2 regions of the Desulfitibacter alkalitolerans DSM 16504 genome follow, and region 1 is predicted to be linked to the other one. Evidence: riboswitches for the same ligand, from Rfam matches in the RefSeq annotation. Region 1 holds a riboswitch; the other holds the start of a gene.
What was found. Region 1 has a riboswitch for glycine ahead of K364_RS0112510 (GrdX family protein). Riboswitches for the same ligand answer to the same signal wherever they lie in the genome.

Region 2: linked by a shared signal. The riboswitch ahead of K364_RS0117820 (FAD-binding oxidoreductase) and the one ahead of K364_RS0112510 (GrdX family protein) in region 1 are both predicted to bind glycine.

The regions. Positions count from the first base shown of each region.
Region 1 is NZ_KK211101.1:156,270-160,508, reverse strand. It holds gene trxA (thioredoxin TrxA) at 1-188, opposite strand, end outside; gene trxB (thioredoxin-disulfide reductase) at 245-1,474, opposite strand; gene K364_RS0112510 (GrdX family protein) at 1,506-1,883, opposite strand; glycine riboswitch at 2,065-2,166, opposite strand; gene K364_RS25685 (MFS transporter) at 2,315-3,532, opposite strand; partial or broken gene K364_RS27940 (sugar diacid recognition domain-containing protein) at 3,900-4,199, shown strand; gene K364_RS27600 (methyl-accepting chemotaxis protein) at 4,194-4,239, shown strand, end outside.
Region 2 is NZ_KK211103.1:259,956-264,194, reverse strand. It holds gene K364_RS0117825 (CdaR family transcriptional regulator) at 102-1,277, shown strand; glycine riboswitch at 1,521-1,597, shown strand; gene K364_RS0117820 (FAD-binding oxidoreductase) at 1,737-2,993, shown strand; gene K364_RS0117815 (FAD-binding oxidoreductase) at 2,990-4,239, shown strand, end outside.

The DNA of each region.
Region 1 (4,239 bases):
AAACGACGGTTTTGAGATACATCAACCTTTCCAAACTTCATTTTGTCTCCATATTTTTCTGCAAGGGCTTCAATTTCCGGCATTAATTCTTTACAGGGCTCACACTTTGGGCTCCAGAAATCAACTAAAACCAACTCAGAACTACTTAATACCTGTGCATCAAAATTCTCCTTGTCAAATACATGCATCTTTTTCACCTCCATATTTTTAAAATCTATAATAAATATTAAACTAAAACCCTGGCTTAAACAGTTTCTCTGCCTGCTGCAAGTTCCCTTAAAACTTCCTGACTTATGGATCCCTTTAGTCTATTAATTACTTCGCCATTTTCAAAAACCAGCACTGCAGGTATGCTTTCTACATTATATCTGTTTGCTACCAGGTGATTTCTGTACAGGTCTATCTTCACAAGCTTGGTATTTGCCAATTGATTTACATTTTGTTCTAATAATGAAACCGCCTCAATACTTTCCTCTTTTTGCGGACTCCAGAAGGCAACCAATACAGTGCCTTGAGCATTTAAAACCTGCATTTTGAAGTTTTCTTCTTCTGCCAGGTATTTATCAGCTGCAAAGGCCGCAATGGCCCCATCTGCTGCTGCCGTTACAACTTGTCTAAGATACTTTTGGTTTGCATCCCCTGCTGCATAAACTCCTGGAACTGAAGTTTCCATTTTCTCATTAACTATAATATACCCCTGGTCATTCAAGTCTATTTTTCCTCTTAAAAACTCTGTATTTGGCACGTAACCAACAAAGAAGAATACGCCATTTGTTTCCATATCAGTTATCTCGCCTGTTTTTAAATTTTTAATTACCACACTTTCTACAATGCCATCTCCCTTGATTTCTTCTAATACTGAATTCCAGATAAAATGAATTTTGGGATTGGCAAAGGCCTTTTCTTGACTGGCTTTATTTGCATCTAATATGCCTTCATCATGGATAACAATAACAGTAACCTTCTCAGCAAACTTGGTTAAATAAATTGCTTCCTCAATGGCTGCATCTCCATTTCCAACAACTATCACATCTAAATCCTCGTAAAAGTCTGCATCGCATGTTGCACAATATGATACTCCCTTGCCAACAAATTTTTTCTCGCCCTTAATGCCCAGGGAACGAGGATTGGCACCTGGACACAAGATAACGGTTTTTCCATAAAACTCTTTACCCTTTTTAGTCCTAACAATTTTAATCTCCCCATCAAGGTCCAAATCTACTGCTGTTTCTTTTTCAATGATGACCCCAAAGTCTTCTGCATGCTCCTGCATGGCCTTCATAATACCTGGGCCTGTCGCACCTCTTCCAAAACCAGGGTAGTTTTCCATTTCTTCAGTTGTTGCAGCCTGACCACCAGGTCTGCCCTTTTCTAAAATAAGTGTTTTAAGTTTAGATCTTGCTCCGTAGATACCCGCTGTTAATCCTGCAGGACCTCCTCCTACAATGAGAATATCCCATATTTCCTTTGTCACTTTCCCAACCTCCTTGCAGATAATATATTACTTAATTTTGTAAGCTTTCCACTGCTGACTTAACTAGTTCCAGATCGATACTTTGATAATCCTCTAGGACTTTTTCAGTATATTGACACCCAGTATGGACGAATTTTTTATACGCAATAAAGGAGTTCTCTATCAGTTCTAAAGATTTAAAGTCAATTTTCCCTATTAGAGGTTCCCTGGTAATTAGCAGGGACCTGTAGGGCGTTTCATTGGGTTTAATACTGCCTGCCAGTGGATGCATTAACAAGCCATGACCCTTATGAACATAATCACGAACCCTTGTTAGAACCTCAAATAAAACACCATCCACTTTCTCAGTAAAATCACCGTATTTTTTCTCCACTAAAGGGTTGTTTGTTACAAGAAGAAAATTCATCATCTATCACCTGTTTAAATATCCATACTTTTAAATGTAAAAATCTTAAGTGTAAAAAAATTTAACAAACAAAAAAGACAGAGAATCAACGAACTTAGTCGCCTTTCCTCTGTCTTAAAACCTGAGAGATTAACAGCTTAAAACCTGTTTTGCTCCTTCGGTGTCAGAACGCTTTCCAGAGTTGAGTCAAAATACGGTCCCATAACCTGAGAGTTTCGTTTTTGAATTGGCAACTCAAAACTTGCTCCTTCGGTGTTCTTTCGAAGAACTCTCCCGTATTTGTCATTCTCCAATATGTAATTGTACTAACTTTCATTAACTTAGTGATATTCTACCATTAACAATGGAACTTCTCAATACCTTTTATAAAAATTTATCCATATTTCCATTAAAGTAAAAAATAATACCAAAGTTTTTATACTAATGTGTATTACTTAATTGTAAGTTGTATTCCTGTATTCAGCAACGGGTTCCTTGACAAAAAACAGGGATATGGGCAGGGCAATTAACATTACAAAAAAGGTAAAGAAAAAAGTCATGTGCACCCCTGCTAATTCTCCCAGTATACCTGAAATGGCTGTTTGGGTAATCATGCCCATGCCCATTACCAATTCCAAGAAACCCATGCCAAATCCCCGATATTCAGGCGAGGTAAAGTCAGCTACAAGGGTTATACTCAAGGGAAAAACTATCCCTGTTCCTATACCACCTAGCAGGGCAGCAAATAAAAATATATAGAATTCACTGGCTATAAGAAAGGAGCCTGCTGAGATGGAACAAAAGACTATGCCGGCCAAGAATACCTTTTTACGCCCGAACCAGTCAATAGCCCTCCCACAAATTATAAAGGAGCTCAAGCGTGATAACCAGAAAAGTGTAAAAATGACTCCTATGCCTAGATGAGCAACTCCAAAGGTATCTGCTACTTTTGATAACAAACCCCAAAGGGAATATAAAAAGCCTGCATATGCAAAACCAGCATAGCATATTGGCCAGATTTTCTTAACTTCAAGGTAAAGATTTTTCATATTGCCCTGACGTGGATTTCCGTGACCGTAATGGGCCTCTCCAACTGCCTCTTTTACACCCAGCAGGACCGTCCCAAATACAATAATTCCAAGTATGGGGTAAAAGGGAAATACCTGAGTCAAACCCATGTATTCCATAATATAACCACCTGTTAAAGTACCTGTAGCCACCCCACCACCATATGCTGCAGAAAAATGCCCCATTGCCTTGCCTCTACCTTCAAAGGTGGTATTATCGGCAACTATAGCTTCAGCCACCGGCCACAGCATACCTCTGCTCATACCTTCTAATGTCCTAAAGACTAATAGCATCATAGGACTTGTGGCAAGGTAATACCCAGTAGAGGCTAATATAGACAAAATAATGCTCATGAGCAGTATTTTTTTACGTCCATACTGGTCTGACATTCTTCCTGAAAAAACTGTCATTGCTGCATAGGCAATTGAATATCCAGTCATTAAAAACCCAAGCTGCTTGTATGTAGCACCTAGCTCATCTCCATAAAGGGGAATTGCAGGAGCTGTCATACCCTCTCCTACAGATATGAGAAAAATAAAGATACCCATGAAAACTAATGTGTGTCTACTATGATTTTGAGTAACCTGCAAAGCTCTACCTGACATATAAACCCCCATTGGCCAAGAAAGATTAACTTTTTTTAGCACTATAAATGTATTTTACTTTATTAATGGGTATTATTAAACAGCTTTCTTTAGAATAATTGGATTGTATTTATGAAAGCACACTTTTTAAAGAATACTTTTTATTGTTTCCCAGCCTGTTGTAGATAGGTATTTATTAGCTTATCAAGTTTCATATGAAGAGGTATTACTAAATATCCACAGGAAAGCACCGGAAATCCATATCAACTGCTTATTTAACAAATATTTAGAAAAAAAATTATTGTCAAAGAATGTAAAAAAAGGTATATAAACTCATGTGTAGAATATAGGATAAATAAATACATATATAGAGGTCAAGGAGGTTAGTATGAAGATTCATAAGGAAATTGGTCAAAAAATGGTGGACATGCTGGCAGCTGAAACTGGTGAAAATGCCACAATATTTGTTGATGATGGCATAGTTTTGGTATCAACAATACCAGGTCGGGAAGGGAAGCGACATGAAATTGCTGCTAAAATAATGTCTGGAGTAATGGATGAATATGGTGTTTCTAAAGAAGAAGAGGCAGCCATGGAAAACATTAGAGCAGGTTACAATGTAGCTATTGATTATAAGGGTAAAAGGATAGGTGTTATTGGAATTACTGGGGATAAGGATATTATGAAATATCCCGTTAAATTTGCAAGTGCAGTTATAATTGCAAATC
Region 2 (4,239 bases), on a different contig from region 1:
AGAATTAATTATCCTGTAAAATTTTTAAAGCTAAAAAACTGCTTTAAAAGGATTATTTATAATTGCAAGGAAAATAATAGTCATATTAAAGGAGGGGTATTATGCTGTTAAACCACGAACTGGCACAAGAAATCGTTGATAAGACAATGAAAATTATCAAAATTAATGTTAACATTTTTGACGACAAAGGCTATATAATTGGTTCTGGGCAAAAAGAGCGTCTGAATACCTTTCATGAGGGTGCCTATGAAGTTATAGGAACTGGACTTAGTGATGAGTTTCCCCTGGAGAAAGCAAAAAAATACAAAGGCGTTCAACCGGGAATCCTGTATCCCATAGAGTTTAATAATAAAATAATTGGAGTAGTTGGGATGACAGGTGATCCGGAAGAGATTAGAAATTATGGTGCCCTGGTTAAAATGACTACGGAAATGATGTTTAGACAGGATTTTTTAACAAAGCAGCTTAGAGCTGAAAAAAATGCTCGGGATAACTATATAAAAGATATTATACTAGGACAATTCGGTTCTGATCTGGATTCTTTTATTGAGCGAGGCCGCAACTTTGAGATAGATGTTCTTTTAGAAAGGCAGGCTGTTGTAATTGACCTGGTTAGTGGCCAGAATAACAGAAGCTTATTGAGCAGTGAATTGGAAAGACAAATACATAGTGATGAAATTCTAAGGATTTTAGAATACCAGTTTTCGCACAAGGAAAACCTTATTGTATATATGGGCAGCGGAAGGTATGTAGTTTTAAAAAGAGTGGATGATAAGCAGCGCAGCAAAGCTGCATTTATAAAAAGCATGAATGAGCTGTCTAATAAATTAGGTGAGCATAATTTTAATGCTGTAATAGGAATTGGTTCAACGCAGATCCACTGGCTGAATCTGAAGGCCTCCTATGTAGAAGCATGTGACGCAATTAAAATTGGCATGAAGGTGAATGATGAAGCAAAGGTATTTCATATTCAAGATTTGTTATTAGAAAAAGGCCTGGACACAATGGATGATAATATAAAGAGCAGTCTGATTACTTCTTTTTTGGCAAATGCTGAACATATTGAAGCCAAGCAGCGGCAGGAGATGGAAAAAACATTAATAGCTTTGTTCGACAGCAACTTAAATGTTAGTGAGGCTGCCAAGAAGCTATTTCTTCACCGCAACTCCCTAACATACAGGCTAAAAAAGCTGTCAGAATCTACAGGACTTGATCCATTATCCTTTTATGATGCTGTAAAGATTTACACAGCTTTAATACTAAGCAGGTTAAAATGATAGGGTTGGGTTATAGTTGAATGCTGAACTCTTAATCTGCATTTATTTTTATTATGTTAATTGTAATACATATTAATAGTAAAACTCTTGACATTTTTCAGAAATGTAAACTACAATGAAATAAACAGAATATTAAACGGATGAAAGGGTTGGGAAATTGGTGAATTGTGCCAGCCGAAGGGGCAAGAGTCTATGGCTTGAAACTCTCAGGTTCACAAGTATATACGTGATGGGACCAGCTCGGGACGTGCCTCTGGAGAGACTTGTAGTGCAAGCGCCGAAGGATTAACTCTCTCAGGCAAAAGGACAGGGGAAGGCAAAAGAAATGGTATGCAGAATACGAAGTACTTTGTGTATTTGCCTTTTAGTCCTAAATTCAGGGGTCAAGGTGTACAGCCTTGATTTTTTTATTTTAATAAAAATCAAGGTTCTTATAACTATTTAGCGAGGGGAGATACAATGGAACAAAGCCTTGGTAATCAGTTAATTGCTGTTGTGGGAAAGGAAAATGTGGAAGAGAACAAAGGCAAGGTGGTGGTTTATCCAGCAAACACAGATCAGGTTAGCAGTGTGCTTAAGCTGGCCTCTAATGCTAACGCCCAGATAACCATCAGGGAAAAGCCCAATCATGATCTGAGTGAGGAAAATGCAAAAAAACTGGTCCTTGATTTAAGTAAGCTTAATGCACTAATTGAAATTGACAGGGATAATGTAACTGCAGCTGTGCAGACAGGAATGACCCTTAATAGCTTGCAATGGCAGCTCCTGGAACAAGGCTTTTATTTTCCGCCTGTGTCTATTTGGGATTATGACAGTTTTTTGATAACAGCCCTTGCCAACAACACCATAGGCTTTAATTCTGCCAGATATGGCAGGTGGAGAGAATTTGTCCTGGGCATGGAAGTTGTTTTATACTCAGGCGAGGTAATTGTCCTTGGTGGTAAGATTATCAAATACGTTTCTGGCCTTGACTTGATGAGCCTTTTCATTGGCTCCAAAAATCAATTAGGTATAGTCACCAGGGTAATAATTCGCCTGCTGCCTAAACCTGAGGCAAGAAAGATGTTAATATGCGGATTTGATTCCTTATCTGATGCCATTGGTGCTGCCCAGAGTCTTGCAGCCAGGAGGTTAGATCCAGCTCGCAATGAGGTAATTACCCCTGGGCTGGCAGGAAAAATTGGACTGCCAGGGATAAATCCTGGTCAAACAGCAGTCTTAACTGAGCTAGAAGGCTTTGCAAAATCACTTGATCGTCAAAGGGCAGAAGTTGAAGTTGCTTATAAAAAGTTTGGAGTAAAATCCATTGCAGTTATTGACCAGGAAGATGAGAGTAATCTTATCTGGCAGAAATATTTTGGGGCTGCTGACCTTTACAAGGGGCAAACCTCTTATGATATAAATGTGCTTCCCTCCAAGCTGGAAAGCATGGCTCAATTCCTGGAGAATAAAACTAAAGAGTTAGGCCTGGAGCTTGAGTTAATAATTCACAGCGGACTGGTTAATATTGATCTTTTTGTGGAGGGTGATACCAACAAGCTGGAGGCTTTTGACCAGGACCTGCTTAAAACTGTTCGTATGCTGGATGGCAAAATAGCCCATGAAAAAATTGGAATTGGTTCACATATCAAAACAATAGATAAATTGGAACATGGTCTGCGTGAGCTTTTTGCCCCTAAACAACTATTGTTGAGTAAGGAAGGTGGTTTAGTATGATTTCATCAGCTCTCATGGAAGAACTAAAAAGTATTGTAGGGCCAAAAAACGTCTTGTCAAAAAAGGATGAGTGCTTTGACTATGGTTATGACGCCACCTTAACAGAGTATTCTGCTGATGCAGTGGTCTTTCCAACTAGCACTGAAGAAGTTGCACAGATTATAAAGCTGGCAAACAAGCACTTACTTCCTGTAATATCAAGGGGAGCAGGAACAAACCTTAGCGGTGGCACTGTACCTCATAAGGGAGGTATTGTATTAAATTTAACAAGGATGAATAGGGTGTTGGAAATAGATACCCAAAACAACCTGGCTGTAGTTGAACCAGGCCTTGTTAATGCTGATTTTCAAGAGTTTCTTGCTCCTTATGGATATTACTATTCACCGGATCCAGCCAGTATGAAGGTATGTACAATAGGAGGCAATGTTGCAGAAAATGCAGGTGGTCCAAGGTGCTTAAAATATGGTGTTACCAGAGAATACATTAGAGGACTGGAAGTGGTTCTGCCTTCAGGTGAAGTGGTTGTTACAGGAAGTAAAAATAAATTTACCAATGATGGATATGACTTAACCAAGCTGATGATAGCTTCTGAAGGTATTTTAGGAGTGTTCACCAAAATAATAGTGAGCATTACACCAATATGGGAAGCTAAAAAAACCATGCTGTGTTCCTTTGATAGAATAGAGGATGCCAGCAATACTGTTGCTGATATTGTTGGTGCAGGTATTGTTCCAACTACCCTGGAAATGATGGATAATTTGTTAATTAACTGTGCTGAGGACCACACAAAGGTAGGCTTGCCAAGGGATGCCGCAGCCATATTGTTAATAGAAGTGGATGGTTATAAAGAAGACCTGCCTGGGCAGGTGGAAACAATACACGGGGTGTGCAAAAAAAATAATGTTCGAGAATTTAAGGTGGCGCAGTCTGCTGCAGAGGTTGATCAGCTGTGGCTTGCAAGAAGAACTGTAATTGGGGCCGTTGCCCGCAAGAGGCCATCCTACTCACTACAGGATGTTACAGTCCCAAGAAATAAAATGCCGGCTATTGTAAATAAAATAGTGGAGATCTCCCAAAAATATAACTTGCCCATAGGAGTTCTGGCCCATGCAGGTGACGGAAACCTGCACCCCCTTGTGCTCTTTGATGAGAGAGACAAGATAGAGGTAGAAAAGGTTCACCATGCTGAGGGGGAAATATGCAAGGCTGCTCTAGAACTTGGCGGTACTTTAAGTGGGGAACATGG